DNA from 2 places in the Dyadobacter sp. NIV53 genome. Region 1 is predicted to be linked to the other one. Evidence: riboswitches for the same ligand, from Rfam matches in the RefSeq annotation. Region 1 holds a riboswitch; the other holds the start of a gene.
What was found. A riboswitch is a leader RNA that binds a small molecule or an ion and turns the genes downstream of it on or off. The one in region 1 is predicted to bind S-adenosylmethionine.
Positions count from the first base shown of each region.

Region 2: another riboswitch for S-adenosylmethionine. It lies ahead of metX (homoserine O-acetyltransferase); the one in region 1 lies ahead of KZC02_RS25585 (peroxiredoxin).

Region 1 is NZ_CP081299.1:6,199,788-6,208,054, forward strand. It holds gene KZC02_RS25550 (polysaccharide deacetylase family protein) at 1-39, shown strand, start outside; gene KZC02_RS25555 (glycosyltransferase) at 99-1,100, shown strand; gene KZC02_RS25560 (TatD family hydrolase) at 1,169-1,930, shown strand; gene KZC02_RS25565 (asparaginase) at 1,975-3,048, shown strand; tRNA gene KZC02_RS25570 (tRNA-Ser) at 3,164-3,250, opposite strand; gene KZC02_RS25575 (porin family protein) at 3,428-4,006, shown strand; gene KZC02_RS25580 (hypothetical protein) at 4,066-4,263, opposite strand; SAM riboswitch class I at 4,432-4,525, shown strand; gene KZC02_RS25585 (peroxiredoxin) at 4,686-5,951, shown strand; gene KZC02_RS25590 (cysteine desulfurase family protein) at 6,008-7,192, shown strand; gene KZC02_RS25595 (hypothetical protein) at 7,211-7,924, opposite strand; gene KZC02_RS25600 (hypothetical protein) at 7,921-8,267, opposite strand, start outside.
Region 2 is NZ_CP081299.1:5,365,257-5,373,523, forward strand. It holds gene KZC02_RS22200 (amidohydrolase) at 1-628, shown strand, start outside; gene KZC02_RS22205 (SDR family oxidoreductase) at 762-1,562, opposite strand; gene KZC02_RS22210 (LD-carboxypeptidase) at 1,549-2,508, opposite strand; gene KZC02_RS22215 (DUF721 domain-containing protein) at 2,561-2,887, opposite strand; SAM riboswitch class I at 3,148-3,256, shown strand; gene metX (homoserine O-acetyltransferase) at 3,431-4,483, shown strand; gene KZC02_RS22225 (glycerophosphodiester phosphodiesterase family protein) at 4,553-5,263, opposite strand; gene KZC02_RS22230 (FdhF/YdeP family oxidoreductase) at 5,450-7,759, opposite strand; gene KZC02_RS22235 (DUF7009 family protein) at 7,762-8,130, opposite strand; gene fdhD (formate dehydrogenase accessory sulfurtransferase FdhD) at 8,127-8,267, opposite strand, start outside.

The sequences.
Region 1 (8,267 bases):
AAACAAGGTTACGGCTTTGAAGCGATTCCCATGATTTGAGCTATATGTTGTCTTTGTAGGCTTTTTCCAAATTCACTTGATTCACCATTTTTTATTACATGTCCGTTCCAGATAATCAGATTGAAGTAAGCGTATTATTAGCGGCTCGTAATGAAGAACACAATATCAAAAAGTGCCTCCAGTCACTATCCGAATTGGATTTTCCAATAAATAAGATTGAGATACTTATTGGAGATGATGATTCTGACGATCAAACTGCTGAAATTATTCAGAGTTTTATTCTTGATAAACCACAATTTGTGTATTTCAGGATTTCAGAAAATGTTTCAGGTTTAAAAGGTAAAGCAAACGTATTAGCACAGCTTTCAAAGAAAGCACAAGGTAAATATTTTCTGTATTGCGATGCGGATATCACCGTTCCGGTTACATGGGTTTCGTCTATGTTAAGTCATTTTGAAGGAAATACAGGTGTTGTTGTTGGTCTGACCCGAATGAAAAAAATCAATTTGCTGTCTGACTTTCTCTCTCTCGAATGGTTGTTTATTTTGACAATCATGCGTTTTTTTTCTTTGTTTAAAATTCCTATGACCGGGTTAGGCAATAATATGGCAGTTTCCAGAGAAGCTTATGATGCAGTTGGTGGTTACGAACAAATAGGTTTTTCCATAGTCGAGGATTATGCACTATTTATAGCCATCATCAGAAAAAAATATGGTTTTGTGCAAACTTACACGAATAAAATTGTAGCGGATTCAGAGCCGGTTTTAACGGTCAGCGAGCTTATCTTACAAAGAAGAAGATGGATGCACGGCATTATGGCATCGCCGGTCATACTCCAGATATGCGTAATTGCGTGCGCACTTTTTATTCCTGCAATGGCAGTTCTGTCTGTTTGGGATATGGAAAGAAGTATTAATATGATCGTTTCCCATTATTTATTTATAACAGGCATCATCATATTAGCAGTTATTATTCTACAACAAAGAGACTTATGGAAAACTGTCTTTTTATTTTGGTTCCATCTGATGGCAATCTGTTTGCTGATGCTTGTAATTTATGTGATCCCCGGTAAAACTTTGTGGAAGGGGAGAGAATATTAATGAGAGAGGTGTAAAGGAGAAAAGGTAGGAAGGGGATTAATTTTATTGAATGCTTAAAATTTGAAAGGATGATAGAAACGCATGCGCATATATATGATGAAAAATATGATGAAGACCGCACCAATATGTTACAGCGTGCATGGGATTCAGGAATTACACAGATATGGATGCCCAATTGTGATCACACGACAATACCCGGTATGATGCAGCTTGCAGAATCATATCCGGGCCGCTGTTTACCCATGATTGGTTTGCATCCAACTTATGTAAAAGAAGGTTTTGAAGAAGAATTACAACTCGTGGAGGAATGGCTGAATAAACATAAATTCATTGCAATTGGCGAAATTGGAATGGATTTATTTTGGGATAAGACCTTTCAGGTACAACAGGAAGAAGCATTTTTGTTTCAATGCGGATTAGCCCGCAAACATAATTTATGGATTGATATTCATTGCCGGGATGCATTTTGGGAGACGGTTTCACTGATCGAAAAATTTGGTGATAGTAAACTGACTGGTATATTTCATTGCTTTACAGGAACTTTGGAAGAAGCTGAAAAAGTAATAGAGCTGGGTTTTAAAATCGGAGTAGGAGGTGTTGTAACTTTTAAAAACGGCGGCCTGGATAAAGTTATTCCCTATGTCGGTCTGGAACATATAGTTTTGGAAACAGACAGTCCTTATTTAGCACCTGTACCATACCGCGGCAAAAGAAATGAAGTTTCTTATATTGATCTGGTAGCGCAAAGAGTGGCCGATTTGAAACAAATTTCAAAAAATGAAGTAATTGCTCTAACCGACAAAACTGCATTAAGTTTGCTCAGTTTGTAACACAATCTATCATTTTGATTTGACTGACAATATTTGATATCCTCATGTCTTACAGCACCATACATATTAACCCTATATCTCCGGCACCAACACAAGGTTCAGTTTTAGTAATTTATACCGGCGGAACTTTGGGGATGGTTTATGAAACCAAAGGCAAACAACTCGTACCTTTTAACTTTGACCAGATATTTGAGAAAATTCCTGAAATAAGCAGGTTAACTTTTGAAATTACTTTTCTGTCGCTGCATGAGCCAATAGATTCTTCTAATATGAGTCCTGCAATCTGGGTTGAACTAGCAGGAATTATTGAAGAAAATTATGACGCTTACGATAGTTTTGTAATACTTCATGGCACGGATACCATGGCTTATACAGCCTCTGCATTAAGTTTTTTACTGGAAAATTTGAACAAGCCAGTTATACTTACCGGAGCACAATTACCAATTGGCGTTGCAAGATCAGATGCGAGAGAGAATTTTATGACCGCACTGGAACTGGCAGCTGCTACTTACCCGGATGGAAAACCTATTGTAACCGAAGTCTGTATTTATTTCAATTCTGTTCTATTAAGAGGTAACCGGGCAAAGAAAAAGGAAAGCTCAAATTTCAATGCTTTCATTTCAGAAAATTATCCACACCTTGCCAACGCAGGCGTCAGAATTGATTATAATTTTCCTTTTTTAAAGCTACACGGCACTGATGAAAAATTTAGCGTTCATAAAGATTTAGATACAAACGTCGCTTTTCTTAAAATGTTTCCGGGTATTAACCAAAGTGTAGTAAGGTCTGTTTTGAAAATTGAAGGATTAAAAGGGCTTGTCCTGGAAACATATGGATCAGGAAATGTTATGACCGATAACTGGTTCCAGAATGTGGTCAGTGAAGCAATAAATAATAAAATCGTAATATTTAATGTTTCGCAATGTTACGGCGGACGCGTAAATCAGGGGCAATACCAGACTAGTAAATTTCTAAAAAAAGCGGGCGTGATCAGCGGCTCAGATATCACAGCCGAAGCCGCTATTACCAAAATGATGTATGTATTTGGGAAAGAGACTGATAAAGGAAAATGTAAAGAAATGCTGGCAATGCCGCTTTGCGGGGAAATGAGCGTTTAATTTTTCCATTAGTCATGCCTCCGGCATTTTGTAGATTAGTATTAACGATTATTTTAATGGATGTAAAATAAAAGCCCTGCAAATCCATCATTTGCAGGGCTTTTGTTATAAAATGCAGAGAGGAAGAGATTCGAACTCTCGATACAGTTACCCATATACTACCTTTCCAGGGTAGCTCCTTCAACCACTCGGACACCTCTCTGTGTGGTTATTCAGGGTGCAAAGATAGCCTTTCTTAATTTATAAGCAAACCTATCTTTGTTTTTAAGCCTGTTTTCTTTTATCGGCATATTGAGATTTTCTGAGCATAATCATAATTGGTATAATTTTTTAATACTCACATTATTGATCCACATATTCAAATCTTAATAATAAAGACATGAAAAAAATCTCGTTAGCATTGTTGTTTGCAGTATTCAGTACTGCTGCTTTTTCACAAGGCTTTTCGTTCGGCCCAAAAGCTGGTATTAACATTAGTAATTATACAGGTGGCGATATCGAATCAGATGCATTGGTAGGATATCACTTCGGTGGATTACTCAACTTTGGAATCGGGAAAAACTTCTCAATTCAACCGGAAGTCTTGTTTTCAACACAGGGAGGGAAAATTAACGACAGCGGAACAAAGTCAAACTTTAAAACCTCTTATGTAGCCGTTCCGGTAATGATCAGATTAAAAACCAATGGCGGATTTTACATTGAAGCAGGTCCTCAGGCTTCCTTCAGGACAGGTGAAGATGTTCCGGATCAAACCATTGACCATTTTGCAAAAAATCTTGATCTTTCAATCGGAGCAGGAATTGGCTATCAATCCAGTATTGGCTTAGGAATCGGAGCAAGGTACATGGCAGGCCTTTCTAAGGTTGGGGATTTTGAAGGAAACGACATTGATCCTGATTTCAAGAACAGCGTTATTCAGGTTAGCTTATTTTGGGTAATTCCAACAAGCAGTAAATAATAACACACTATTTGATTCTTAAAAATGAGCTACGGCTCATTTTTTTGCTTTAGACCCAATCATTTATTTTGATCATAGCCCAGTGCAGCAGCAATCGCTTCCAATATTGCTTTTTTGCCTTCCTCAGATTTAACAATAAGTGCTGCTTCTAAAATATTATTTCTCCTAATTTCACAAGCAATGTGTAAAGCCTGAAAATTGCTTAAATCATTGTATCTGGATTTAAGCTCGCTGACAATCTCCGTTTCTGTTTTCATTTTACAATTAGAATTATTTGGTTGTGAAGTAAACTATCTAATAAAACGATATTTAAATCTCCTTAATTATCAAATAGTTATTACCCGGACAAATATTATTTTTGAAAAAACAGGGAGAGTTTTAGTTTTTCTGAAAAATAAAATTAACCTTTGTCTATCGAATTAGTAGATTTATCGAGAATGAAGGGAGAGGTTAGGCTCTATGATCTTCTGGCAACCTATGACCAATTAAGGTGCCCCAACCTAATTCTAAGGATAAATCTAAAAAAACCAATGGAATATTGAGTTGAAGGCGTGCCGAATTTAATGATGCAATTACCAGAAGGATATGAACTTTCTGAGATACATCATTTATATCACAGATCAGTTTATCGTTTAGGTTTTCAAAAATTACTCTATTACTAAAAGCAAAATTATAAGTAATGAAAATTAAAAGTTTATTTTTCGTAGGTACAATCAGTGCAGTTTTATTGTCTACCACTTTGCTGGCTCAAAATAAGCCATTGACCAATGGCAAATGGAGAGGTGTTTTTCAGGTTGGGCAAAGAGCTGTCCCTTTTAATTTTGAAGTCGCAAACGGGGCTGGCCAAGCACCGGTTTTGACGGCTACGAATGGAGACAGGAGAGATGATTTTAATGTAAAACATATTTCACGGGATTCTATCCAGGTTACTCTAAATACATTTGAATATGCCTGGTTTGCTAAAATTCAAGGTGACGGGAGCATTAGCGGAGTACAGAAAAGCCTGATCGCCGGAAATAAATCAACCCCGGTTTCTTTTACCGCACAGCCGGGACAATCTTATCGGTTTACAGAACCCGGGAAGGAAGTTGCTCCTACAACTAATTTGTCTGGAAAGTGGGTAATTAAAATCAAAGCAAATTCCCCAACAACTGGTAAACCATTACCCGATCGTGTGGCTGTTTTTGAACAAAAAGGAAATAAGCTGAATGGGATTATTCTAAGTGTTTCAGGAGATAGCAGGGAATTGGAAGGAAATGTACAAGGCAATGAATTTGAACTTTCTGGCTTTACCGGATCGGGTGTAGCTTACGTAAAAGGTAAGATCACGGATGATAAAACAATAACCGGTGCCATTGGTGCAGGTGCCGAACCTATCCTTTTTGAAGGTACAAAAGATGATAAAGCTGCTTTGCCTGATGCTTATGCATTGACTTTCCTGAAACCGGGATACGATAAACTGGACTTTACTTTTCCTGATGTAAATGGAAAATTGGTTTCGTTGAGTGATGAAAAATACAAAGGCAAGGTCGTTATAATTGAATTGATGGGAAGTTGGTGCCCAAATTGTATTGATCAGATTCAGTTTCTGGCACCCTGGTATAAGGAAAATAAAGCAAAAGGTGTAGAAGCAATTGCCCTGGCTTTTGAAGCAAAAGACGATTTACAATTCGCAAAAGGTACTTTGACAAAACTGAAAAACCGTTTTGATATCCAGTATGATATGCTTTTTGCAGGAAAAGTAGGAGGAGATATTGTTGCAGAAAAATTACCCGCAATCGACAAATTTATGGCTTACCCGACTACGATTATTGTAGGCCGTGATGGGAAAGTGAAGGAAATACATACTGGTTTTTCAGGAAAGGGAACCGGGCAGTTTTATCAGGACTATGTAAAAAAATGGAATAATGATCTTGCAAAATTAATAGCAGAACCATTGCCATGATCAATTATTGATCGACAACATAGATAGCTAATAACCAGATAATTGAAATTTTAAGAATGGAAATATATTGTGATAACGCTGCTACGACAGCAGTTGATCCCGAGGTAGTAAAAGCCATATTGCCTTATCTGACATCTAATTATGGTAATCCTTCATCAAGTCATTGGGCAGGCCGTAAAGTGAAAGAGGCCATTGCTTCATCTAGGCAGACTATTGCCGGTTTGCTTGGTGCCGATACGAATGAAATTTTCTTTGTGTCGGGAGCGACGGAAGCTAATAATCTTGCTTTGTCAGGAGCAATCAATGCTTACGAAATCAGTCATGTTATCACTAGTAAAATAGAGCATAAAGCAGTTTTACAGACCTTGGCTGTTTATGAAAAAGCCGGTGATATTGAGATTAGTTTTGTGAAACTGGATGACTTTGGGAATGTAGACCTGAAGCATTTGGAAAATCTTTTAAAAGCCAATCCGCAAACACTGATCAGCCTGATGCACGGTAATAATGAAATTGGGAATATAACCGATATCGCTGCAATCGGTGTACTTGCGAAGCAATACAATGCTATTTTTCATACAGATACCACACAAACAATTGGTAAACTTCCTTTTAATTTAAAAGAAATAAATATTGATTTTCTGGTTGGTTCTGCACATAAATTTCATGGGCCAAAAGGGGCCGGATTTATATATATCAATAAAAAGCATAAAATTAAACCGTATATAATTGGCGGAGGCCAGGAAAACGGGCAACGCGGCGGCACTGAAAATGTAATTGGTATTGTTGGTTTGGCAAAAGCACTCGAACTTTCTTACCGCAGTAAAGAAGTCGTACAAACCCATCTGGCAAAATTAAAAAAACATTTTATTTCAAGCCTGGATGATCTGACGATTGGCGGGATTACTTTCAATGGTGAAAGCAGGTCTGTACATAAAAGCCTTAACAATATTGTCAGCGTTGCCTTTCCGTGTTTATCGTCAGGTAATCTGGTTAGTAAGCTAGATAATTTAGGAATTGCAGTTTCGGGTGGAAGTGCCTGTTCTAATTTGGGTAGTGGAGGTTCACACGTTATCAGCGCGATCTATAAAAATCCGGACAAGGAAATTGTTCGTTTTTCGTTCAGCAAATTTAATACAATTGAAGAACTGGATTTTATTGTCAAAGCGATCATCAGTATATACCAGAAAGACCGTATAGAAGAAGCGAAAGATTACGTTCAAACTTTTAATCTGGCTTCCTGAAACAGTTTTTGAGATAAACTAAATCTTATTTTTAACGGTCAGGCTGTTCGCCAGTTCAGATTCCCTGCTATTTTCCTTTACCAGATTATTGACTGTTTTTAACCAATAACGCTGTCCGTGGGTGTTCCAGTGGCCATCTCCAACGTGATACCATTCGGGATGGTTTCGAACAGTGTCCTGAATAGAAAGAACTGGCGTTTTTAACAAAGGATGGTTTTCAATGCGCGTGATTTGATTGTTGTATTCAAAACGGTCGTTTTCACAAACGGTTACTTTATTGGGAACCAAGCAGAAATATACTTCATTGAAGCCCAGGGATTTATAGTAATCCCGCAAATTGTTCATATTGTTTACAACGGTGTCTACCGATCCGTCGGTAATTTTATAAAATGGAGATAAGCTGATTTTTTTGTCAGCCTCTACGTCATAAAATAAATATTGTTGGTTTCGGGAAATTAATGCGCCAGTATGTTTCCTGTCAAACCAGGTGAGCATGATTTCAGATTTTAACTCCTTGATTTTCAGAAAAACAGGAAAATTAAAAAATAAGAATTCAATCCGCTGATTGATCTGTTCACCAAATTTAGCCCACCAGAACGACGGTATTTCTTCCTTTATTTCCTCAAATTCATTTTTCGATTTGCCCTCAACTTTAAACCCTTTGCCAATATATAATTTCTTGTAATCGTCACGAAGGCGTTCCTGAATGGTGCGTTCTATGATTTCAATCACAAGTAATGACTTTTTTCAGGATCGAGTTTGACGGTTTGCGTGTTGACGCCCAGCCAGATATGCGAATTTTTATCACCAGCATAAAAGCTGGTATCCATCTGCGTAAAACTGTCCCCAAGCGTAAAAAGATCCACGTCTTTATAACGCATCACTGGTTTATCCGTTGGAAGCAGCATGCGGTTTTGCTCAAAATCTTTTTCCTTAAACTGTTTTAGGTTGGTCGTATTATAAAGGTCACCAAAGCGATATTGATCGGGTATCCAGCCTTTTGCAGCAATTTTTCGTTGTACATCCTTAGACAGGCTGACAAAAAGTAAAACTCCGGAAATCAGAAGTAATGAAC
Region 2 (8,267 bases), 830 kb from region 1:
GACACACGGAGCCTATCCATGGTCTGGTGTAGATCCAATCGTTACATCTTCTCAGATCGTAATGGGTTTACAGACTATTGTCAGCAGGAATCTGGATATTACCAAAGCGCCGGCAGTGGTTACGATAGGTGCTTTTCATGGTGGTATTCGGGAAAATATTATTCCGGAAGAAGTTAAAATGATCGGTACCATCAGGACCTTTGATGAAGAAATGCACACTTTCGTGCATAAGCGCGTCAATGAGATCGCCACCAATATTGCGGAAAGTGCAGGTGCAAAAGCGGATGTGAAAATTAATGTGCTGTACCCGGTGACATTCAACGATATACCTCTGACTGAAAAAATGATCGGCACTCTTGAAGAAGTTGCGGGGAAGAATAAAGTCATTCTGACGACGGCAAAAACGGGAGCGGAGGATTTCTCCTACTTTCAGCAAAAAGTGCCTGGCTTTTTCTTTTTCCTTGGGGGAATGCCAAAAGGTAAAAATCCGTTAGAAGCAGCGCCACACCATACACCGGATTTTTTCTTAGATGAAAGTGGATTGGTATTAGGTGTTCGTTCACTTAGCAGACTGACGGTAGATTTTATGGAAAAACAAACCTCCGTAGCAATTAAAGGAAAGAAATAGTTACGCATGATTAACGTAAAAGAGGGTGAATCCAATGATTGGAACACCCTCTTTTGTATTTTGACCAGACGGACTGTTTAACTTAGAATGTTATAAATGCCAATTTTAGCCAAGTTAATATTGTCAAACGACGTTATTCAGGTTTGGTTTTTCTTACTTGCTCGAAGAGTATATTTGGTAAAAATCTTTTCAGGTATATCGCGGCAACTTCCGTGAAACCACCGATGTATATTTCCTTTTTATCTTTTTTTACGGCTTCCAATATCCTTCTCGCGCATTCATCAGCCGGGATTCCGTTTGCCTGATTGGCATCCATTTTACCAAATTTGCCACCGGATTCATTTAATGCATTTACTGAAATATTCGTTTTAATGTAACCCGGACAAACGGTCGTAACGTGAATGTTTTCACCAAAACCCTCTGCTCTCAATGAATCATAAAAGCCGTGTAATGCATGTTTGGCAGCATTATAACCCGATCGCATTGGTGTACCGATCTTGCCTGCAACGCTGCTGATCACGATAAAATGACCCGACTGTTGCCTGATCATATATGGTAGTATCGCTTTTGTAATGGCAACTGTACTAAAAAAATCGACATCCATAATTTTACGATATACTTCCATGGTTGTATCCTTAATGTAGGATCGCTGACTAACCCCTGCGTTGTGGACCATTACATCAATATGGCCGAAGGTTTTTATAATCATATCTACCGCAGGTTGTGTTTTGTCAAATTCTGTCACATCCATTGGTAAGATCAAAACCGACGAAACGGGCAAACCGGTAAGCTTTTTTACGCGAAGTAACTCTTCTTCTCTTCTCGAGGTAAGCACCAGTTTTGCGCCTTCTTTTGCAAAAGCCAAAGCAATTGCTTCTCCAATCCCGGAGGATGCACCGGTAATCCAGACTACCTTATTTTTAAACGATTCCATCTTTTAGTGCATTTATAACGGGTATCTTATCAGAAACAAAATGAAAATCTACACTGTTCTTCTGAACATCAAGCCTGGATTCCATTCCAACTATCATGGCTCTGTTGTCAGAAACATGGCCGACGGGAAAGTTGAAACTTAGCGGATAATCATATTCTGATACATGTTCGTGAATAATTTCATAAGCATTTTTGCCAAACGCAGGCCGCGAATTATCCTTCATATCCGTAAACTGGCCAACTATCAAACCGGCCAGATGATCCAGTTTCCCGGCGCGTTTAAGCTGTATCATCATCCTGTCGAGGTTGTACAGATATTCGTTTACATCTTCTATAAAAAGTATTTTTCCCTTTGTATCAATATCAGTTACTGATCCAATTAAATGAGCAAAAAGACAAAGATTTCCACCGACCAGCTGACCGGTTGCTGTGCCGGGCCTGTTCAAAGAATGGGAATTTATGGAATATGAAGGAAGTTCTCCAAACAGAACTTTTCGAAGTGAATCCGCCGCTTCTTCTGCTCCTGGCAGCATCATGGATTTGACCATAGGAGCATGTACAGATGTAATTCCCAGCTTAAACAACTGAGAATGAACAACGGTTAAATCACTAAAACCGATAATCCATTTTGGAGATTGTATGAAATTTGTAAAGTCCAGATCATCAACAATCCTGGAACAGCCATAACCGCCACGGGCTGCCATAATTGCTTTTATTGACGGATCATCTAACATTTTCTGAAAGTCTGTCAAACGATCTTCATCACTGGCGGAAAACTGATTGAATGAGCTTTTTAATGTCTGACCTTCAACTACTTCCAGTTTCCATTCATTTTTTAACCGGTTAATTCCCGGAATCATTTCAGTATAGTTGATAGCACTTGCAGGAGCAATAATTCCTATTTTATCACCGGCTTTTAAAAATGACGGAATTTTAATTTTGGTCATAAATTGTTAAAACGCGTGGTATTGACAACAATTTTGGAAGCCTGAGTACAGGTTAAATAAATACAACATCTTCAACAAGATCACTTTTCATTTCTCTGTTGATAAGCTCAATGATTTTGAATTTGGCACGAACCAGTTCACTCCGTAAAGGAGCGGATTCTATCTGAAGAAAAAGTACGCGGTCTTTGATATACACTTTTTGGGTCCTTGATCCGATAGCCGAACCCATGATTTTGTCCCAATGCGCTACAACATACGACTGATCAAACCTGTTTCGTAACCGGTATTTTTCAAGCATCTGATCAATAGCATCTTTAAGAGGTGTTATCCCTGGACGGCGGGATGCTTTTTCTTTATCAAAACGGTATTGTTGTGCCATATTTATTGTAGTGCTTTATACAAATGTAAGAATATAGAAGGGAATAAGGAGGAAGGACGTAGTGGAAAATGGATTAAAAATTCGTTTTCAGGAATAATACTTTGAGGTTGAGGAAAGTAAAAATAAATAAGCCTGGAACGAGTTCAGTGCCAACAAATAAATCAGTTTCGGAGCAAATTAAAAACAAGTGTAATTTGCATTTTCAGCGATCCGGACTTAATATTGCAGCATCAAGTCAATTGCTTCACTTAACAGCGATTGATTTATAAAGAAGAGGCGAGAGAATGGGCTCAAAGAACCTCTGGCAACCTGCTACCAAATTTGGAGAAAGGTGCTAATTCCCACCTAAGTTATTAGGAGATATAAAATCAATTCGCATGAACTTACTGTTAGAAATTTCCGTAAGCCGGATGGCTTTAATCTCGTACCTGAAACTGGAAAGTAGTTTTCAATAAGCAGGATCGTGTATCTTTTTCTGGCTCATTCCGGAAACAGGTCATCTTATATCATATTTTATAATTTAAACTTTGTGCTTTGGCACTCATGCAAGCGGAACAAAAAATTTATAAATATCCATATACCTATTCCCTGGAATTAGGTCGTGAATTACCGGGTTTCGAATTGTCTTACACTACGTATGGCACCAGGAACGACGGAGATGATAATATTGTATGGATCTGTCATGCGTTAACAGGAAGTTCCAATGCGGCTGAATGGTGGGATGGTCTGGTAGGAGATGGAAAATTTTTCGACCCGGCCAAATATTTCATTATTTGTGTCAATGTAATTGGTTCTGCTTATGGGTCTACCGGCCCACTTTCCATTGATCCTAAAACGCAGCAGCCATTTTACAGGAATTTCCCGCTGATTACTGTAAAAGATGTAGTCGGAACCATGGAAATCCTGCGCCAGGAATTACAGATCCGTAGAATAAAAATATGTATTGGAGGATCTTTGGGTGGCCAGCAAGCGCTGGAATGGGCGGTGGAAGTTCCTGATCTGTTTGAAGAACTGATATTGATTGCGTCTAATGCATTGCATTCGCCCTGGGGTGTAGCGTTCAATGAGTCACAGCGCATGGCGATTGAGGCTGATCCGACTTATAATGACAATAATAGTGAAGCGGGTGGAATGGGGTTGCGTGCAGCCAGATCCATTGCGTTGTTGTCTTACCGTAATTATGATACATACAATTTTACGCAGGCACGTGACAATCCGGATCAGATCGATGATTTCCGGGCATCATCCTATCAGCAGTATCAGGGAGATAAATTTGTGAAACGCTTTAATGCGTTTTCCTACTGGATACTGTCCAAAATTATGGATTCGCACAACGTAGGCAGAAATCGTGGCGGAATTGTGCACGCATTAGGTATGGTAAAAGCAAAAACGCTGGTATTGGGAATAAAATCTGATTTGTTGTTTCCATTATCTGAACAGCAATTCCTGGCGAGGCATATTCCGGATGCAGTTTTTCAGGAAATTGATTCTTTATATGGGCACGACGGCTTTTTGATAGAGTATAAGCAGTTAAATCAGGTAATAAAAGCCTGGCAGCAAACAAATGGCCAATTGCAGATTGCTAAAATCGGTTGATGATTAAAACAAAAGAGTCGCAGATAATTTCTTTGCGGCTCTTTTGTTTTAACTACAAATTGGAACTTTCTATTTAGATATCTTCAGCAATAGCTCAGGTTCGTTTGTAGTGATGAAATCTACATTTTGATCCAGAAACCATTTCATTACCGGTTCATCATTTACGGTCCAGGTATTGGTAGAAAGATTCAGCTGATGCATTTCTTTGATCCAGTTTTCATTTTTCTTGAAAACTGTAAAATGATAATCAACACCGCTTAAACCTGCTGCCTTAATTTCAGCTGGCGTTTTATCTCCATTCAGGTATTCCACATGTGCATTTGGAGCAAGCTGTTTCACTTTCAGGCACACATCGTAGTCAAACGCGATGTAATCCGTAATGCCTTCAACTTTTAATTTTTTAACCATTTCTACACATTTTTCGGTCAGTGCAAGTGAACGTTCTTTGCTGATAGAAGAAGTTTTTATTTCAAGGATCAAACGTGTATTTTTTTGTTTAGCACCAGCTTTCAGGTATGCTTCCAGTGTAGGAAGATTCTCTCCATTTTCCAGTTTGATCTGTAATAATTCTGTTGAATTGGTTTTTTCGATATCTGTACCTTTAACAGCATGATCATGATGAACGAAAAGAACGGAATCAGCTGACATGTGTACATCAAACTCGCTGCCGTAACATTTTAGTTTAATTGCGTTTTCTAATGCGGCAATAGAATTTTCAGTTGCACTCGTATTTTTCCATGCACCGCGATGCGCTATAACTTTATTTTTATTTTGAGACATACTTTCAAAAGTGATCATACAGAGTAAACCAACTGCGATAATCAGGATATTTTTTTCATTTTTAATAAATTAAACTTTTAAAAAGGTACTTTTTTGCAATTCCCGAAAGTACTTCATTTTATTTAGCACAATATTAGCTTTACATTAAGAATTGAATATCTGAATTGAGTATGATAGTTACCATTCTTAATCAATGTGTTTTTTAACTTTTATAATAACATGCTTTGAAGTAGGTGTATTGCTTTTATCAGCAACGCTTGTTAATGGTACAAGTACATTGGTTTCCGGGAAATAAGTGGCTGTACAACCTTTTGGAATCGGATATTCAACTATAACAAATTGGTGCGCTGCTCTTTCGATACCATCGTGATAATTGTATAAATCCACGATTTCACCATTTTTTAATTTTCTTCTGCTGATATCTGTTTCGTTCATCAAAATTACCCGCCGTTCATTGTAAATGCCACGATATCTGTCATTTAATCCGTAAATTGTTGTATTAAACTGGTCGTGGCTCCGAATTGTCATCATAATCAATTCGTCGTGCTGTAAATTCAGTTCCGGAACATCTGCTATATTAAAATGTGCTTTCCGGGATTTTGTATCAAAATTTCCTTCACGGTTACAATTGGGAAGATAAAAGCCGCCGGGAATTCTTACGCGTTCATTGTAATCATCAAATCCCGGAATTGTCCGTTCGATATCTGCCCTGATCACATCGTAATTTCCTATGTATTGATCCCAGTCAATTTTGCTTTTTTTGCCTAGTGTAGCTTTTGCCAACCGGCTTACTATATCCGGTTCGCTTAACAGATGTTCAGAAATCGGATCTAAAATTCCTTTTGATGACTGGATTACACCCATGGAATTTTCGCACGATACGAACTGAGCTTCACCATTTGCCATATCCTTATCACTTCTTCCAAGGCAGGGCAATATCATTGCTTCCTTACCATGTACAAAATGGCTCCGGTTTAATTTGGTGGAAACGTGTACTGTCAGGCTGCAATTTTGTAATGCTTCGGCTGTAAAGTTTGTATCCGGAGTTGCGGAAAGAAAATTCCCACCCATCGCAAAAAATACACTTGCTTTACCTTCATGCATTGCTTTGATAGACTCAACGACATCAAAACCATGTTTTTTGGGTGGCGTAAAATGAAAATTCCGTTCAATAGAATCCAGAAATTTATCTGATGGTTTTTCAAAAATTCCCATTGTGCGGTCGCCCTGCACATTACTATGGCCACGAACCGGGCAGGTTCCTGCACCAGGCTTTCCAATACTTCCTTTAAGCAACAGCAGATTTACAATTTCTTTAATTGTATCCACGCCGTTTTTGTGTTGGGTAATTCCCATTGCCCAACACGCAATAATTTTACTTTTTTTACTTAATAATTTCGCAACTTCCTGTATTTGTATAAAAGGAACACCGCTGGCTTCTGCCAGTTTTTCTGCGTTTTTATTTTTGATGTGCTGTTTAAAACCTGCAAAACCTGCTGTATTATTTTTAATAAAATCATTATCCAGCACCATTCCCGGATTGCGTTCTTCTTCGTTCAACAAAAGAATTTCAATGGCTTGTAATGCTGCCATATCACCATTGATTTTTACCTGAAGGAAAATATCGGTAAGTGCTGAATCAATTTGCAAAATTCCTTTTACAGTCTGCGGGTTATTAAAACCCATTAACCCCGTTTCCGGTAAAGGATTAATTGCAATGATCGTAGCTCCTTTGGCCTTTGCTTTTTGCAATGCAGTAAGCATTCTGGGATGGTTGGTTCCCGGATTCTGGCCTAAAATAATAATCACTTCGGCTTCGTAAAAGTCTTCCAGTGTAACCGAACCTTTGCCAATTCCCAACGATTCACCCAAGGCTACACCACTGCTTTCATGGCACATATTACTGCAATCAGGTAAATTATTGGTGCCAAATTCTCTTACAAAAAGCTGGTATAAAAATGCGGCTTCATTACTTGTGCGACCGGATGTATAAAAAACAGCTTCGTCAGGAGAAGCCAGCCTGTTTAATGCAAAACCAATTTTTTCAAATGCAGAATTCCAGGAAATGGGTTGATAATGCGTTGCACCGGCAGGCAAAAACATGGGACGGGCTATTCTTCCCTTACTGCCAATTTCATAATCGGATAATTTTGCTAATGCTTTAACCGGGTTTTTTGAGAAAAATTCAGCCGTCAATTTCTTAAGTGTGGCTTCTTCTGCGACGGCCCGTGCTCCGTTTTCACAATACTCGGCAACTCCTGAACGCTCATCATCCGGATCCGGCCAGGCACAACTCGGACAATCAAAACCACCTTTTTTGTTCAGGCTCCACAATGCTTTCATACCACGTTTCACACCTGCTTCTTCCACTACTTTTTTAAAACTGGAAACCACAGCAGGAACTCCGGCAGCGACCTTTTTAATTTCTCCCTTTTTTAGCCCGGTTAACGTTTCCGGGTTTTCTGCTCCTGGAACAGGTATTTGTTCAGTACTCATAATCAGCAGGTTTTATTAGGATTCTCGAAATTATCCGATTGATCTTCTGTCGTATTGTCAAGGCATTTGAAATCTTTTTCCAGTAAAAGATATAAAAACTCCGTATCATTGATTGGCATATTCGCCTCAAAACCAACAATGTTATTGATCGCCCAGTCTTCCAGAAATGTGGCGGGTACCAGCATGGTAATTTGATTATCAGCAAATGTTGCTGTCAATTCATTCACTTCTATGCTTTGTGTTAACGCATACGAAAAATGCGTGCTGCCAAAAGAAGTACATTCTTCTAAATGCCCTTGGTCACTTAATAATTCCACTTCGGTTTTAGACAGCCTGACTCTAACCGAATTACCATGGATACGTATTTTCATAATTCTTTAACGCGGTTCCAACCAGAATATATATTAAATTTTTCGCTTCCTAAAAACCCGATTAATGTCATATTGCATTCCTCGGCAAGTTGTGCTGCCAGACTGGATGGTGCTCCAATTGCCGCAACAATTCGTAT